Regions from separate parts of the Streptomyces aureoversilis genome, predicted to be linked through region 1. Evidence: riboswitches for the same ligand, from Rfam matches in the RefSeq annotation. Region 1 holds a riboswitch; each other region holds the start of a gene.
The links. A riboswitch is a leader RNA that binds a small molecule or an ion and turns the genes downstream of it on or off. The one in region 1 is predicted to bind cyclic di-AMP.
Positions count from the first base shown of each region.

Region 2: linked by a shared signal. The riboswitch ahead of ACFPP6_RS23900 (C40 family peptidase) and the one ahead of ACFPP6_RS14950 (M23 family metallopeptidase) in region 1 are both predicted to bind cyclic di-AMP.
Region 3: linked by a shared signal. The riboswitch ahead of ACFPP6_RS24430 (C40 family peptidase) and the one ahead of ACFPP6_RS14950 (M23 family metallopeptidase) in region 1 are both predicted to bind cyclic di-AMP.
Region 4: linked by a shared signal. The riboswitch ahead of ACFPP6_RS26025 (transglycosylase family protein) and the one ahead of ACFPP6_RS14950 (M23 family metallopeptidase) in region 1 are both predicted to bind cyclic di-AMP.

Region 1 is NZ_JBHSKJ010000007.1:263,832-268,033, reverse strand. Features, by position in the region: gene ACFPP6_RS14960 (M16 family metallopeptidase) at 1-67, shown strand, start outside; gene ACFPP6_RS14955 (M16 family metallopeptidase) at 115-1,482, shown strand; cyclic di-AMP (ydaO/yuaA leader) riboswitch at 1,699-1,854, shown strand; gene ACFPP6_RS14950 (M23 family metallopeptidase) at 1,868-2,677, shown strand; gene ACFPP6_RS14945 (GntR family transcriptional regulator) at 2,948-3,613, shown strand; gene ACFPP6_RS14940 (HPr family phosphocarrier protein) at 3,858-4,139, opposite strand.
Region 2 is NZ_JBHSKJ010000014.1:95,727-99,928, reverse strand. Features, by position in the region: gene ACFPP6_RS23915 (urease subunit alpha) at 1-18, opposite strand, end outside; gene ACFPP6_RS23910 (urease subunit beta) at 11-322, opposite strand; gene ACFPP6_RS23905 (urease subunit gamma) at 338-640, opposite strand; cyclic di-AMP (ydaO/yuaA leader) riboswitch at 1,371-1,555, shown strand; gene ACFPP6_RS23900 (C40 family peptidase) at 1,560-2,030, shown strand; gene ACFPP6_RS23895 (ATP-binding protein) at 2,178-2,615, opposite strand; gene ACFPP6_RS23890 (helix-turn-helix domain-containing protein) at 2,898-3,776, shown strand; gene ACFPP6_RS23885 (DUF397 domain-containing protein) at 3,786-4,040, shown strand; gene ACFPP6_RS23880 (8-amino-7-oxononanoate synthase) at 4,060-4,202, opposite strand, start outside.
Region 3 is NZ_JBHSKJ010000014.1:218,657-222,858, reverse strand. Features, by position in the region: gene ACFPP6_RS24440 (hypothetical protein) at 87-272, shown strand; gene ACFPP6_RS24435 (S1 family peptidase) at 769-1,839, shown strand; gene ACFPP6_RS24430 (C40 family peptidase) at 2,020-2,493, opposite strand; cyclic di-AMP (ydaO/yuaA leader) riboswitch at 2,498-2,660, opposite strand; gene ACFPP6_RS24425 (carboxylate-amine ligase) at 3,016-4,098, shown strand; gene ACFPP6_RS24420 (hypothetical protein) at 4,106-4,202, opposite strand, start outside.
Region 4 is NZ_JBHSKJ010000016.1:96,695-100,896, forward strand. Features, by position in the region: gene eno (phosphopyruvate hydratase) at 15-1,304, opposite strand; gene ACFPP6_RS26025 (transglycosylase family protein) at 1,561-2,316, opposite strand; cyclic di-AMP (ydaO/yuaA leader) riboswitch at 2,320-2,500, opposite strand; gene ACFPP6_RS26030 (transglycosylase family protein) at 2,761-3,885, opposite strand; gene ACFPP6_RS26035 (cytochrome P450 family protein) at 3,999-4,202, opposite strand, start outside.

The sequences.
Region 1 (4,202 bases):
GCCCACCGAGCCGGCCGCCCCCGCCGCCGACGAGAACGCCGAAGCAGAAGAGGAGACGGCCAAGTGAGCGACGCCCTGGCCCCCGCCCAGCCCACCCAGCCTCCGCATTCTTCTATGGCCTTCCACCCGCAGCCGCAAGCCGGGACCGCGGCCCCCTGGGCCTTCCCCGCCCCCGAGCGCGGCACGCTCCCCAACGGCCTGACGGTGCTGCGCTGCCACCGCCCGGGCCAGCAGGTCATCGCCGTCGACATCAACGTGGTGGCCCCCCTCGCCGCGGAGCCGGAGGGCCTCGACGGCGTCGCCACCATCATGGCGCGCGCCCTGTCCGAAGGCACCGACAAGCACACCGCCGAGGAGTTCACCGCCGAGCTGGAGCGCTGCGGCGCCACCCTCGACGCCCACGCCGACCACCCGGGCGTGCGCCTGTCCCTGGAGGTCCCCGCCTCCCGGCTAGGCAAGGCCCTCGGTCTCGTGGCCGACGCGCTGCGCGCCCCCGCCTTCCCCGACCACGAGGTCGAGCGGCTGGTGGGCAACCGCCTGGACGAGATCCCGCACGAGCTGGCCAACCCCGCCCGCCGGGCCGCCATGGCGCTCTCCAAGGAGCTCTTCCCGGCCGGCTCGCGGATGTCCCGCCCGCGCCAGGGCAGCGAGGAGACCGTCGCCCGCATCGACGCCGCCTCCGTGCGGGCCTTCTACGAGGCCCACGTGCGCCCCGCCACCACGACCGCCGTGGTCGTCGGCGACTTCACCGGAGTCGACCTCGACGAGGCCCTCGCCGACTCCCTCGGCGCCTGGACGGGTTCCCCCGCCGAGCCGTACCCGCTCAAGCCGGTCACCGCGGACGACACCGGCCGCGTCGTCATCGTGGACCGCCCCGGCGCGGTCCAGACGCAGCTCCTCATCGGCCGCATCGGCGCCGACCGGCACGGCCAGGTCTGGCCCGCCCAGAGCGTCGGCACGTACTGCCTGGGCGGCACCCTCACCTCCCGTCTGGACCGCGTCCTGCGCGAGGAGAAGGGCTACACCTACGGCGTGCGGGCCTTCGGCCAGGTGCTGCTGTCCACGCCGGAGGGCACCGGCGCGGCCATGCTCGCCATCAGCGGCTCGGTGGACACCGCCTCCACCGGCCCCGCGCTGGAGGACCTGTGGACCGTCCTGCGCACCCTCGCCGCAGGGGGCCTGACGGACGAGGAGCGCGACTCCGCCGTGCAGAACCTCGTCGGCGTCGCCCCGCTGAAGTACGAGACGGCGGCGGCCGTCGCGGGCACCCTCGCCGACCAGGTCGAGCAGCACCTGCCGGACGACTTCCAGGCGCGCCTGTACGAGCGCCTCGCCGCGACGGGCACGGTGGAGGCCACCGCCGCCGTGGTGAGCGCCTTCCCGGTCGACCGCCTGGTGACGGTGCTCGTCGGTGACGCCGCGCAGATCGAGGAGCCCGTCCGGGCCCTCGGCATCGGGGAAGTGACCGTGATCACGGGCTGAAGCCCGCGGCGGGCCGGCCGCGCCGGCCGGCCCGTCAACCGGCAGGCACGCGCGCCCCTGAGGCGCGTGTGCCTGCCAAATGTCCGATTTAGCGGAGTGGTTGCACGTCTGCGTTGTGGCGTGGGCCACAAAATGGGGCTTCTGTTTGCCGATCGAAAGTGGCGGCGTCTAGCGTCAAAGCGTCTGTCCGTCAGATGTGCGTCGCATCCGCGGCCCGGGCAGACATCGCCGAGTCCCCGTACGGCGCGAGCCAGGGGAGCCGGGGACCCAAGTGTCCCTGGGGTGAATCGGGCCCCTTTCCGGAGGGATCCGTAGGAGACCTTCCTGCTCCGAACCCGTCAGCTAACCCGGTAGGCGAGAGGGAAGGAAAGGACCAGCCTCACCAATGGCGTTCACTCGTGCCACCGGGAAGCACCGCAAGCCGAGCCGCGCCGTTCGCGTCAGCGCGAACGCGGCGGGCATAGCCACCCTCGCCGCCACCGGTGTCGTCGCGGGCCTCGCCGCCCCGGCGATGGCCGCCTCTCCCGACGAGACCCACCGCCCCACCGAGGACACCGGCCTGACCCAGGCCGTCGTCATCGGCGAGGACACGGCCGGCCGCATCGGCGAGCAGGCCCAGGTCCAGACCAGCGCCGCGGCCGAGAACACCGCCGTCCACGAGGCCGAGGCCGCCGCCAAGCAGGAGGCCGCCGACGTCAAGAAGGCCGCGGACGAGGCCAAGCGCAAGGCCGAGGCCGAGCGCAAGGAGCAGGAGCGCGCCGCCCGCGAGCAGGAGCGCAAGCGCCTCAACACCTTCGTCTCGCCGATCGCCGGCTCGTACGTCTCCACGTCCTACAAGGCCTCCAGCGGCCTGTGGTCCTCCGGCAGCCACACCGGCATCGACATGCACGCCGCGACCGGCACCTCGATCCAGGCCGTGGGCGCGGGCACCATCGTCGAGGCCGGCTGGGGCGGCGCCTACGGCAACAACGTCGTCATCAAGCACAACGACGGCACCTACACGCAGTACGGCCACCTCTCGTCCATCGACGTCAGCGTCGGCCAGTCGGTCACCGCCGGCCAGCAGATCGGCCTCTCCGGCGCCACGGGCAACGTCACCGGCCCGCACCTGCACTTCGAGGCCCGCACCGGCGCCACGTACGGCACCGACATCGACCCGGTCGCCTACCTCAGCGAGCACGGCGTCAACCTCTGACGCACCCGCCCGCGCCCCCGCGCGGCACATTCGCCTGACGAAGGCCCCGGCCCACCGGCCGGGGCCTTCGTCGTATCCTCGTGTTGGCCAAAACATATCGATGACTTCACGTGCGCCGTCGGAAATCGCGGGCGGCTGCAATAGAGTCGCTGAACAGGCGTCAATCGGCCGCGTTTCGCGGGGGTTATGCGGAGGTTCACCCATGCGGGGCCGTACGTGAACGGTGATGGCACAGCGAATCAGAGCGGCCGTCGCATTTCCGCGCACGCCGTGTGCACGGCGATCCGTGACGACATTGTTTCCGGCACGTTTCCGCCCGGCAGCAGGCTCACCGAAGAAGTCCTCGCGCGCCGCTACGGCGTTTCGCGCGTGCCCGTGCGCGAGGCGCTGCGCACCCTCGCCTCGGAGGGGTTCGTGACCACCCGGCGGCACGCGGGCGCCTGCGTCGCGGAGCCGACCGAGCAGGAGGCCGCCGATCTGCTGGAGGTCCGCGCCCTGCTGGAGCCGCTGGGCGCCGCGCGCGCCGCACAGCGCCGTACGGAGGCGCACCTGAAGGTGCTGCGCGGTCTGGTCCGGCTCGGCCAGGAGCGCGCCCGGGGCGGGCGTACGGGCGAGCTGCGGCCGCTCGGGGACTGGTTCGACGAGACCCTCGCCCAGGCGTCCGGCAGCCCGAGCCTCGCGGGCCTGCTCACCCAGCTCCGGCTCAAGATCGCCTGGGTGTACGCGGCGGAGCCGCCCGCGCGCCCCGTCGACACCTGGGAGGTGCTCGGCGCCCTCGTGGACGCCGTCGCCCGCGGCGACGCGGAGCGCGCCCGGGCCATCGCGGCGGCCCGTGCGGACCGGGCGCCCGGCGAATTCCGGCTGCGCCGCACCGTCCCGGCGGCCCGCGTGCGGAATGCGGGCCCGGCCGTGCGAACGGTGATCTCCGGTTCCTGACCCCGGTTCCCGATCCGGGTTCCCGGGAGCGTACCTATTTACGTCCGGTGTTACCGCAGGAACCATCTCCGGCCGAACTTCCGCCAAAGGAATGCCCGGCTGTTACCGCTGGAATGCCATGGATTTCGCGCGGGCGCACGCGGGGTGTGAATGGGGTGCGCGGGGTGCGGCCGGGAAAACGACAGCGGGGCCACGGCGGCCCTCAATCGGCCGCCGCGGCCCCGCCGCGCGCGATTCCGTCGAATCAGACGGTCTCCGGGAGCTCCTCGAGACCCTCGGCGACCAGCTTCGCCAGACGGTCCAGGGCGGCCTCGGCGCCCTCGGCGTCGCTGGAGAGGACGATCTCCTCGCCACCCTGGGCGCCCAGGCCCAGCACGGCCAGCATGGAGCCGGCGTTGACCGGGTTGCCGTCGGCCTTGGCGATCGTCACGGGGACGCCGGCGGCGGTCGCCGCACGGACGAAGATCGACGCGGGACGGGCGTGCAGGCCCTCGGCCCAGCCGACGTTGACGCGGCGCTCAGCCATGGTGTTGCCCTTCAAGTCGTAGGGGTTGTCTAGACCAGTGTCTCACGGTGCCCGGAGTGCTCC
Region 2 (4,202 bases), on a different contig from region 1:
GCGGCTGAGTTCAGTCATCGAGCGGTCCCCCGCACTCTCCGCGCAGGCCCTCGACGATGCGCTTGCCGCCGATGGGGACGAGGTCGACCCGGAGGGGGATGCCCGGCTCGAAGCGGACGGCGGTGCCGGCGGCGATGTCGAGGCGCTTGCCACGGGCCGCCGCACGGTCGAAGTCGAGGCCGGGGTTGGCCTCGGCGAAGTGGTAGTGCGAGCCGACCTGCACCGGGCGGTCCGCGGCGTTGAGCACGGTGAGCCGGGTGCGGTGCAGCCCCTGGTTGAGGGCCACGGGCTCGGCGGCGTACAGGATTTCTCCGGGGATCATCGCGGGTCCTCCCCGTCAGCAGATCGGTTCGTGAACGGTGACGAGCTTGGTGCCGTCGGGGAAGGTGGCCTCGACCTGGACGTCGTGGAGCATCTCGGGGATGCCCTCCATGACGTCGTCGCGGGTGAGCACCCCGCGCCCGGAGGACATCAGCTCGGCGACGGTGCGGCCGTCCCGGGCGCCTTCGAGGACGTGGACGGTGATCAGGGCCACCGCCTCGGGGTGGTTGAGGAGCAGGCCGCGGGCCTTGCGCTTGGCGGCCACGTCGGCGGCCACGTGCAGGAGCAGTCGTTCCTGCTCGCGCGGGGAGAGTTGCATGCGTCCCACCTCACTGTCGTCCCAGGGGTCCCGGATGGACGCACCGGGACGCCACCCGAGTTCAACACGGGGTTGACCTGGGGTTCTTCGGCCGGTGGCCAGTGATTGCAGATTAGGGCGGAACCTTTTCCAACGCGTTAACTGGCTCTTTGCATTGCCATGGCCACGGACCCGGGTGCCGTCTGTCGTCTGCACCTACTGGATCTTCTGGGCCGGATCATGGCCGCCCGTCCGCACGACACGTACCGCCGGCTACGGGCGGCGCAGACCATGGTCGTCGCGGTGGTGCGACGGCGCCGCGGATCGCACGCCCATCCGAAACGGGTGAACGGAAGGTGCGAGCGGGTCATGCCGACGCGGACGGTACGGGTCCCCGGCGCAGAGCGCCGGGGGCGAAGGGATCTCCGCGCCATGTGCGCCGGAGGGCCGGGGGTCCGCACGCGAATAAACCCCGGTCCCCTCCATGAAGGATCACGGCGTAGACGGGGCGCGGTGATCGATTTGGCGCGGGCGGCCGGATTGCCCCCGGGCCGGTACGAACCGCCGCAGGCCAGCGGCTCAGCCGGCTTGGGCGCACACCACCAAATCGCCCCGCGTCCACCGGAATTGCCCAGAAGTGATCAGGCTCACATACCCCTGGTTCCGCTCGGAATCGGCACGGCGGCTGCGCCAAGATCCCTCCGACGACAAGACCCCGCCACCCAGGCGGGGCGGTCCCGGCGGACGCCGAACCCTGCCGCCGCCGGGATGCCGGGTCGACTTGAGTGCAACGGCAGGGATGGAGGACCCAAGAGTGGTGGGACGACCAAGAGTAGTGCGGTCGGCCCTTGGGGTGAAGCCGTTGACAGCGGCCGGGCAACCTTCGCCTGCCCGAACCCGACAGGTCATCCTTCACAGGCGGCTGACGAAGGGTTAGCGCATGGGCGCGCACAAACGTCCGTCAAAGCTGTCCAGGGCCGGTGCAGCATCGGCCCTCACTCTCGCCGCCGTCGGAGCCACCGTGCTGGCTCCGGGCGGCGCGGCAGAGGCGGAGGCGTCTACCGTCTCCACCCAGGCACTGCGGATCGCGGCCTCGAAGCAGGGCTCCCCCTATCAGTGGGGGGCGACCGGACCCCACCGGTTCGACTGCTCGGGCCTGACGCTCTACTCCTTCAAGGGGGCCGGGAAGTCCCTGCCCCGCACCGCCGCCCAGCAGTACAACAGCACCCGCCACATCCCCCGCTCCGCACGCGAACGCGGCGACCTCGTCTTCTTCGTCTCCGGGCGCGGGATCTACCACGTGGGGATATACAACGGGGACGGCCGCATCTGGCACGCACCCAAGACGGGCGCGGTCGTCCGCCTGGAGCGGATCTGGACCAGCAGCGTCCTCTACGGCCGGGTCGGCTGACCCGGCGTCACCGGCCCGCCCGGAGACCCCGGAAGGCTGCCCGGTGACGTGATCCCCGCACGACTCGCAACTCCCCGCACGAGGGCCCGAAGAGGCCCGAGGCCCCCCGCACCCGGGTGCGGGGGGCCTGGCCGGCCGGAGGGGAGTTCAGCGCTCTGCGCTGACCGGCGCGGTCCAGGGGAGGGAGATCCACACCGTCTTGCCGCCGTCGGAGGTCGGCGTGCAGAACAGCCGCCCCCCGTGCTCCGCGGTGAGACAGCGGATGATCACCATGCCGCGGCCGTTGTCCTGCTGGACCGCGGCGGGCAGCCGCCGGGGGAAGCGCGGGTGGCTGTCCGTGACGCCGATGCGCAGCTGCTGATCGCGGTCGAGGCGGACGTCCACGGTGAAGGTGGGCGACTGGCCCCGGGTGTGCTGCACGGCGTTGGTCGCGAGCTCGGAGACGATCAGGCGCACGGTCTCGGAAGTGTCCGTCCCGCCCGGAAGCCCCCAGTCCGCCAGCACCTCCGCGACGTAGCGGCGCGCCGTGGAGACCGAGGCGGGGGCGCTCGGCAGCGTGACGGTGGCTTCTTGGTGGTCTGCCATGGCGGTGGCCCTTTCAGCCGAGGTCCCGCCGAGACCGGACTTCCGGTGCACTGCCGCGGAAAACCGGGAAGCGTGCCGTAAGTCGTGGGGGGCATGAGCGGCCTCGGACGGCTCTGCGCGACAGACTGCCACTGATAACGCCTGTGATGGGAGCGATCCCCCAAGATATGCATATATCTGTCGCCCGAAGCAGTGAACTCTACGACGAGCGACCGGATTCACGCGGCACACTGGGCTATTGACACTGACGTATGACAACGACAGTGACCCAGGGGAGGGCCAATGCGGTACGGACCGGCGGTACGCCGCCGCAAGCTGGGGGCGGAGCTGCGCCGCCAGCGCGAACTGGCCGGGCTGACGAGCCTGGAGGCCGCGCGCGCGGTGGGCTGGCACCAGTCGAAGGTCAGCCGGATCGAGACGGGCAGCAGTGGCGTGAAACCGGCGGACGTGGCCCGGCTGCTGGACGCCTACGGGGTCACCGACGCCGAGCTGCGCGCGCTGCTGGGGGCGCTGTGCGGCGCGGGGTCCCCCGAACCGGGCGAGGGCGCGGGTGCCCGGCGCGGCTGGTGGTACGCCTACCGCGACCGGCTGCCGCCCGCCTATCTCGACTTCATCAGCCTGGAGTCGGAGGCCTCGCGGTTAAGCACCCTGGAGACCACCGTGGTCCCCGGCCTGCTGCAGACGCCGGACTACGCCCGCGCCGTGACCCGCGCGGCCCTCGGCGACCCCGCGCCGGAGCAGGTCGAGGAGCTGGTGCGGGTGCGCCTGGCGCGCCAGGCGGTGCTCCGGGGCGAGCAGCCGCTGGAGGTGTGCGCCGTGCTGGACGAGGCGGTACTGCGCCATGAGGTCGGCGGACCGGAGGTCATGGCCGGGCAGTTGCGGCACCTGGTGGAGACGGGATCGCTGGGACACGTGCGGCTGCACGTCCTGCCCTTCTCCAGTGGCGGCCATATCGGCATCACCGGGCCTTTTGTTATTTTCTCATTTCCGCGCATTGCTGATCTGGACGTGGTTGTTCTCGACCACTTGACGAGTAGCCTCTACCTGGAGCGGAAAGAAGACCTCCGGGCGTACGGCGCGGCCTTCACGACGCTGCGCGCACACGCCCTCTCGCACGAGAAATCGCTGGAATTCATCGCCGGGATCAACGACGGCGCGTAAGGAGGCACCATGTCCGCAATGCCTCGGTACGTACCCCACCGTTCCACCCCTGCAGCGCTTTCCCTGCTCCGTGAGGCTCCATGGCGGCGCAGCAGTTACAGCACCGGATACAACAACTGCGTCGAGACGGCCGGACCGCTCCCCGGCCGCCTCCTCGCCGTGCGCGACTCCAAGCGGGCGGGCGGCCCCGCGCTCCTCTTCCGCTCCGCCGCGTGGACCTGCTTCGTCGAGGGGCTGCGCGACGGCGGGCCCGACCCGCTCTGACCCGGTAGGACTCCTTCTCTCAGGCGGCCGGCGCGGTCCGTACGATCGCGTCGGCCGCGGCCGTCACCTGCCGGTCCGACAGATCGGCCCGGGCGGTCAGCCGCAGCCGCGAGACGCCGTCCGGCACGGACGGCGGCCGGAAGCACCCGACCGCGATCCCCG
Region 3 (4,202 bases), on a different contig from region 1:
TGATCGTCCGTTGATGGCGCCGTTACATACTGCAGGCACAGTTGTTCCATGCGCATCACAGCGCGCCTGACACAGGAGTTTTCGATATGACCGCTGAGGACCCCAAGAGCACCGAGCAGGCCGGGGCCCCCGCCGAGCAGCCCGCCACGCCGTCCGAGCAGGCGCTCGCGTCCGAGCTGGACAAGCCGGTCGAGCACGCGGAGGGCGCCGCGCCGCAGAGCCAGGGCGGCAGCGGCCCGATCCGTCCGACCCACACGACGGGGGCGCAGTAACCGCAAGGCAGGGCCGGGTTCCGCCGTGCGAACGGCGGGTCCCGGCCTTCCCTTTGCGGCGCCCCGGTCGTTAAGACTGAGCAAAGAACGCACCGGCGCCGCTCCATGGGCGACCCTCGGGAAGCGAATACCGGACAGGCGCGGCCCGCTGTGTCCGGTCACCGCCCGGCGGCCGTCCACGCCCGTCACTCCCGTTCAGGGGGACGGCTTCCGGTGCCGCTGGGCCGCCGGGGGACTGCGGCCGGCACCCTTCGCACGACCGAATGTCGCTCTTGAACTTCCGCCTGTCCCGTCGGGATACTCGCCCGTATCCCGTTCTTGACATGGACGCGACGATCTCATCGGCCTGTCGCGCGCCGTGTCCTCACCGATGCGCATCACCCACGCGTCACGCACACGGGTCGCGCACGTGCGTCACGCACGCGCATCGCACCCGCACGTCCTCCACGCCCGGGCACCATCGTGCCGCCGGGCACTCCCCCACAGGAGGTCACGAGTGAAACGTTCCCGCATCTCCACGCGCTGTACGGCCGGCGCCGGCGCGGCGATGGTCGTCCTGACGGCCGCTGCACTGACGCTCCCCGGCGCGCACGCGTCCTCGCCGGCGCCCCGTCAGCTCTCCTCGCCGCAGGCCGCGGAGCTGGCCCGGCAGATCTCCGCCGACCTCGGCGCGGACTCGGCCGGTTCGTACTACGACGCCGGGACCGGCAGGCTCGTCGTCGGCGTCGTCGACCAGGAGGCGGCGGCCAGGGTACGGGCCGCCGGCGCCGAACCCAGGACCGTGCGCCACTCGGCCGCCGAGCTCGCCTCGGCCCTGCGGACGCTGAAGGCGGAGGCGGCTGTTCCGGGCACGGCCTGGTCGGTGGACCCCCGCTCCAACAAGGTCGTCGTCACCGCCGACAGCACGGTCACGGGCGCCCGGCAGGACCGGCTGGACAAGGCCGTCGCACGGCTCGGCGACAAGGTCGCGGTCAAGAGAACGGCAGGGAAGTTCCGTCCGCTCATCGCGGGCGGCGACGCGATCTGGGGCAGCGGCGTGCGCTGCTCGCTGGGCTTCAACGTCACCAAGGGCGGCAAGCCGTACTTCCTCACGGCCGGGCACTGCGGCAACGCCTCGCGGACCTGGTCCGCGACCCAGGGCGGCGCCCAGATCGGCGTGGTCGAGAGCTCGTCCTTCCCCGGCCACGACTACGCGCTCGTCCGCTACACGTCCACCATCGCCCACCCGAGCGCGGTGAACCTCTACAACGGCGGCACGCAGAACATCAGCAAGGCCGGGGAAGCCGTCGTCGGCGAGAAGGTGCAGCGCAGCGGCAGCACCACCCGGGTCCACGGCGGCGAGGTCACGGCCCTCGACGTGACCGTCAACTACGAGGAGGGGGCGGTCGAGGGCATGATCGGCACCTCGGTCTGCGCCGAACCGGGCGACAGCGGCGGTGCCCTCTTCGACGGCGCCACCGCCCTCGGCCTCACCTCGGGCGGCAGCGGCGACTGCTCCGGCGGCGGGGAGACGTTCTTCCAGCCCGTACCGGCGGCGCTGCAGGCGTACGGGGCCCAGCTGCCCTGAGGCCGGCAGGCGCCGGCGTGACGCCGTGCGGTGACGCCGTGCGGTGACGCCGTGCGGTGACGCACTCCTCCGGGGATCCCCTCCGCGGGCTCCCCGGAGGCATCCGGGCCGGGGTGGGTCGCCCCGGCCCGGTCGGCCGTCGCCGTCCGGGCCGGAACCGGGCCGGTCCGGGCCTCCCGGTCAGTTGACCCGGCCGTACCAGACGCTGCCGGACCAGATCTTCTCCAGGCGGACCTTCGCGCCCGGCTTGGGCGAGTGCCAGATCTTGTTGCTACCCGCGTAGATCCCGACGTGGTAGACGTTGCTCCCCGAGTGGAAGAAGACCAGGTCGCCCGCCTGGCGGGAGCCGGCGGAGATGTGCCGGGTCTTGTTGTACTGCGCGGCCGCGGTGCGCGGCAGGGTCTTGCCGGCCTTCTTGAACGAGTAGAGCGTGAGGCCCGAGCAGTCGAACCGGTTGGGGCCGGCGGCGCCGTACTGGTAGGGGGAGCCCTGCTTGGAGGCCGCGACCTTCAGGGCGGTGGCGCCCGGAGTGGCCGCGCTCGCCTCGGCCGACATTCCGGGGAGGAGCATCGACGCGGTCACGGTGGCCGCGGTGACCACCGAAGCGGCACCGGCGCGGGACATGAGCGTGGATATGCCAGGGAACGCAGACATGCCAAAACCCTTCGTCATCCGCCTGCGAAAGATGACCTGTCGGGTTCGGGCTGTCGAAGTTGCCCGGCCATCCGAAATGGCTTCACCCCAAGGACCACCGCCATCGTGGTCCGCCGTACCTGGGTCTCCCGCTCCTGCCGATCCATTCGTTTCTGCTCCGCACCCGGTACGGCGGCAGGACTCGGCGTCCGCCCGGGTCGCCCGCCTCGGTGACGGGATCTTGTTGTTCGGTGCACGATCCTGCATCACGGGCCGCCGGAATTCGGAGCGGAAAGGTGCTTCTGTGAACTTCTTCACTTCACGGCGATCCCTGGAACCGGGGTGTTACCCGGCATCACGAGTAGCCGGTAATCCCCTTTATCAAAAGGGAGTTGAAGAACTGATTCGAGTCATCCCGGCGGTGCGCGAAAGACGAGGTGGCGGGGGCCGCGGCAGGGCGGCAGTAGGGCGTCTTTGCGTCAGAAAGCCGTGGCGGCGGGCTCCGTGCGGTTCGCTTCGAGAGCGCGAGGGTAGCCCTACGGCATGCTCACCCTAGGGATCGAGGAGGAGTATCTTCTGCTCGACCCGGCCACCGCGCTGCCGGTACCCCTGGCCGACGAGGTCCGGGCGGCGGTCGACCTGGAACCGGTCGTGAACGAGCGGGAGATTCAGGCGGAGCTGTTGCAGGCCCAGGTGGAAGTCGCCACTCCGGTCTGCTCCGATCTCGCCGAGGCCAGCCGGCACCTGCTGCGGCTGCGCCATGCGGTGAGCTCCGCCGCCAAGCGGTCCGGCTGCCGGATCGCCGCCTGCGGTACGGCGCCGTGCTCGGGCCCCGAGCCCATCCCGGTCACCGGCAATCCGCGCTATCTGGCGATGCGGGCCCGTGCCGCCCAGCTCGTGGACGAGCAGTTCGTCCACGGGATGCACGTCCACGTCGCCATCCCCGACCGCGAGATGGGCGTCGCGGTCCTCAACCGGGTCCGGCCCTGGCTGCCCGTCCTGGTCGCCATGGCGGGCAACTCCCCGCTGTGGAACGGCATCGACACCGGCTTCTCCAGCTGGCGGACCGTGGTCTACAGCCGCTGGCCGGTCAGCGGCCCGCCCCCCTACTTCGACGGCCTCGCGGACTACGAGGCCCGCATCCAGGCGCTGTTGACGGCCGGGGCGATCGAGGACCGGGGCCAGCTCTACTGGCAGGCACGGCTGTCGGACCGCTATCCCACGATCGAGGTGCGCTGCCTGGACGTCCAGCTGCGCGCCGACGACGCCGTCATGTTCGCGGGCATCGTCCGCGGGCTGGTCGCCACCGCCATCCGCGACGAGAAGGCCGGGCTGCCCCCGACGCCCTGCCTGCCGGAGCTCCTGGCCGCGGCGAACTGGCACGCCGCCCGGCACGGGCTCGACGGGGTCCTCGTGGATCCCGCGGGCCGGCGCCACGGCGCGGACGAGGTCGTCCGCAGCCTCCTCGCCCACATAGGGCGGTCACTGGAGGAGTCGGGCGACACCCGGCAGGTGAGCTCGCTGGTCAGCCGCCTGCTGCGGCGCGGCACCGGGGCGGACCGGCAGCGCCGGGCGCTGGCCACGGACGGACTGAAGGCGGTGACGGAGCTGATCTCGGAACCGTAACGGCAGGTCAGAAGTGCGGGTCCCCCGCGATCCGCCCGCCCAGGGCCCGGCAGGTGTCCGGGAGGTGGCGCACCCGCGTCGTCAGCAGGAGGGCCGCCAGGCCC
Region 4 (4,202 bases), on a different contig from region 1:
AGCCCTTGCGGTGCTTACTGGTTCGCAGAGCGAAACCGCGGGAAGGCGCTGCGGCCGGCGTAGACCGCGGCGTCGTCCAGGATCTCCTCGATGCGCAGGAGCTGGTTGTACTTGGCGACGCGCTCGGAGCGGGCCGGGGCGCCGGTCTTGATCTGGCCGCAGTTGGTGGCGACGGCCAGGTCGGCGATGGTGACGTCCTCGGTCTCGCCGGAGCGGTGGGACATCATGCACTTGAAGCCGTTGCGCTGGGCCAGCTCGACGGCGTCCAGGGTCTCGGTCAGCGAGCCGATCTGGTTGACCTTGACCAGCAGGGCGTTGGCGGCGCCCTCCTCGATGCCGCGGCCGAGGCGCTCGGGGTTGGTGACGAACAGGTCGTCACCGACGAGCTGGACCTTGTCGCCGAGCTTCTCGGTGATGGTCTTCCAGCCGTCCCAGTCGTCCTCGAACAGCGGGTCCTCGATGGAGACCAGCGGGTACGCCGCGACGAGCTCGGCGTAGTAGTCCGTCATCTCGGCGGCCGTGCGGTCCTGGCCCTCGAACTTGTAGACGCCGTCCTTGTAGAACTCGGAGGCGGCCACGTCGAGCGCGAGCGCGATGTCCTGGCCGGGGGTGTAGCCGGCCTGCTTGATGGCCTCGAGGATGAGGTCGAGGGCCTCGCGGTTGGAGCCGAGGTTCGGGGCGAAGCCGCCCTCGTCGCCCAGACCGGTGGACAGGCCCTTGGTCTTCAGGACGGACTTGAGGGTGTGGTAGACCTCGGTGCCCCAGCGCAGGGCCTCGGAGAAGGACTCCGCGCCGATCGGCGCGATCATGAACTCCTGGATGTCCACGTTGGAGTCGGCGTGCGAGCCGCCGTTCAGGATGTTCATCATCGGAACGGGCAGCAGGTGCGCGTTCGGGCCGCCCAGGTAGCGGAAGAGCGGCAGGTCGGAGGCCTCGGAGGCGGCGTGCGCGACGGCCAGGGAGACGCCCAGGATGGCGTTGGCGCCGAGCGAGCCCTTGTTGTCGGTGGCGTCCAGGTCGAACATGGCCTGGTCGATCAGGCGCTGCTCGGTGGCGTCGTAGCCGACGAGCTCCGGGCCGATCTGCTCGATGACGGCGAGGACGGCCTTCTCGACGCCCTTGCCCAGGTAACGGTTCTTGTCGCCGTCACGGAGCTCGATGGCTTCGAAGGCGCCGGTGGAGGCACCGGACGGCACGGCGGCACGGCCCGTGGAGCCGTCGTCGAGGCCGACCTCGACCTCGACCGTGGGGTTGCCTCGCGAGTCGAGGATCTCGCGAGCTACGACGACGTCGATGGACGGCACGAGCGTCTCCTTCGTGTGTGTCTGTGGTTCTGCAGCACGAGCCTAACGGGCCCCGGAGGCTCGCCTCGCCGTTGGATCGCCTTCCCGGGCCGGAAAAGCCTAAAAAACAGTACAAAAGCCCAGAACACCGTATGAACGACGGATCCGGAAACGGCTGAGCCCCGCTCCGGTGCGCGCTCGGGGCGGCGCATCGGAGCGGGGCGGTCCCGCCGGGAGCGGAGAAGGGCGGCCCACCGGAGTGGACCGCCCTGCCGGATCAGCTGAGGTGCAGCTTCTGGCCGACGTAGATCACGTCCGCGTCCTGGACGATGTCCTTGTTGCGGTCGTACAGCTTCTGCCAGCCGCCCTTGACGTGCTGGGCCTCGGCGATCTTGGAGAGGGTGTCGCCCTCCTTGACCTCGTACTCGCCGTCGCCGACCTTGTAGGACTGCGTGGAGTGGCCCGGGGCGGTCCGCTTCGGGGCCGGGGCCTCGTCGCGCTCGGCGGCCTGCGGGGCGGCCTTCTTCGGCGTGGCCTTCTTCGGCGTGGCCTGGCGCTCGCTGCGGTCCGCGTGGGACTTGCCCGAGACGGTGCCGGTGCTGCGGGAGGACTTGGTGGACTTGCTGACCGAGCCCGAACCGGACGGGTCGACGTTCGCCTTCGGGCCGCCGGCCGTCAGGCCGCCGGGACCGGCACAGCCCCAGGCGCCCGGGCCCTGCATGGCGAGCAGCTTCTCGGCCACGGCGATCTGGGCGCTCTTGGAGGCGTGGTCGGCACGGTCGGCGTACTTCTGGCCGCCGGCGGCGTTCCAGGAGGACTGCGAGAACTGCAGGCCGCCGTAGTAGCCGTTGCCGGTGTTGATGGACCAGTTGCCACCGGACTCGCACTGGGCGACCTTGTCCCACGTCGAAACGGAGGCGGCGTTGGCGGAGGTGGCGACCATCAGCGGGGCGGCGACAGCTGCACCGGTGACACCGGCGAGCGTGAAGATGCGGACGGCCTTGGACGGACGACGGTGCTTGCCCTTGGACATAAGTCGTTTCCTCACCGACGCCTACGAGGTGAGCTGTCGGGTTCGGGCTGTGAGTTCGCCCGGCTTCGTGTGCGAGCACACTCGGCTTCACCCCTAGCCGGTCCCGGACCCGCGGCTTTCGCCGAGGAGCCGTTTCCGGCGCCTACCTTGGTTCCCCCGCTCCTGCCTACGGCGCTTGCGCGACGACTCCCCCGATCGCCGGCAGGATTCGGCGTGGCGACCGTGGTGCCCGCGGTGGCGAGCGGACACGACGGTAAACACAGTCACGGCAAGGGTTCAAACCCCTCTTTCCAGCCACAGTTGCCCCTGGTTACCCAGGGGAACAACGCGTTTCCGCAGGTGAGAGACGGTTTGCCAGTTTCGGGAAGACCGCATTCCGCCACCAGGCAAAGAGACCCATGTCTCACTTTCGACTGGAACGGACATTCGCCGCGAACTGCCGGTCTATTTACCGACCTCGAGCCTCTGACCAGGACGGATCAGGTCGGGATCGGTTCCGACCGCTTTCTCATTGCGCTGGTACAGAGACTGCCAACCCCCCTTGACCGCATGCTGCTCGGCGATCGCTGACAGGTTGTCACCGGGGCGCACGGTGTAGTCGGTGGGAGTGGGGCTGCCGGTGCGTGCGTCGCCGCCGCCCCGCGACGTACGGCCCTCGTCCTCCGAACGCGACGGATCGGCACGGTGCTTGCCCGTGCCCGCGCCGTCCTCGCCGGGCGTCCGCCCCGCGGGCGAACCGGAATCGCCGGCAGACGGCGTGGCGGAACCGTCCGGGATCCGGGTCGGGTCGTCCGTGGGGGACGTCGGGGGCTTGCGGTGCCGGCCTTCCTGCGGCTCACCGGACTGCCCGTCGGACGGCTTGCCCGAGGCGTCGGGTGACGGCGCGTCGGTCGACGGGCTGCCGGAGGGCCGGCCGGACGGCTGACCGGAGGACTGACCCGGCGACGGCCGGCCGGTCGACGGCTGCCCCGAAGGCTGCGTGGAGGGGTCGACCGAGGGGCTCGTCGAGGAACCCGGCGACGGCTTTCCGGACGGCGAGGGAGACGTGGACGCGTCAGAAGGCTTGCCGTGCCCGGAGGGCTCGGACGGCTCGGACGGCGTGGAGTGCGAAGTGGTGCGCTCCGGGGCGCGTGAAGGCGTCGAGTCGCTCGCGGGGGCGTGTGTGCCGCCCGGGTTGACCTCCGCCGGGGTGCCGCCCGAGGTGAGGCCGGCGCTCGCCGCGCAGCTCGACCAGGGGCTGGTGCCGCTGCCCTCGAGGATCTTCTCGGCGACGGTGATCTGCTGCGCACGGCTGGCGAGGTCGGGCCGGGGGGCGTACTCCCGGCCGCCGTGGCGCTCCCAGAGGTCCTGGGTCAGCTGCAGTCCCCCGTAGGTCCCGTTGCCGGAGTTGGCGCTCCACAGGCCTCCGCTCTCGCACTGGGCGACACGGTCCCAGGTGCCGGCGTCGGCTGCCGTCGCGCCGGTGGCCGCCAGCAGCGGCAGGGCGATTCCGGAGGCGGTCACCCCCGCGGCGACCACGATGGCGGGTATCTGACGGGGGCGGCGATGTCGGCCGTTTCCGGGTCTCATGGGCGGTTGCCTCTCGTTCGGCGGCGAATGGTGGTTGAAGATAGCGACGGGCCACCGGAGTCACAAGCCGATGTAGCGGAGGTCACGCCGAGATCACGCCGACTGACGCGAGGTCAGGCAGGCGACTCCTCCTGGGTGGTTGTGTCCGGAATGCCCTCCGGTGTAAAGGCCACGGGAAGGGTGCGCAGACCGCGCATGATGAGCCCGCCGCGCCACCGCAGATCCTCCGGATCGGCCGCCAGCCGCAAGTCGGGAAGGCGCCGCAGCAGGGTCGCCAGAGCCGTCTGACCCTCCAGGCGGGCGAGGGGCGCGCCCAG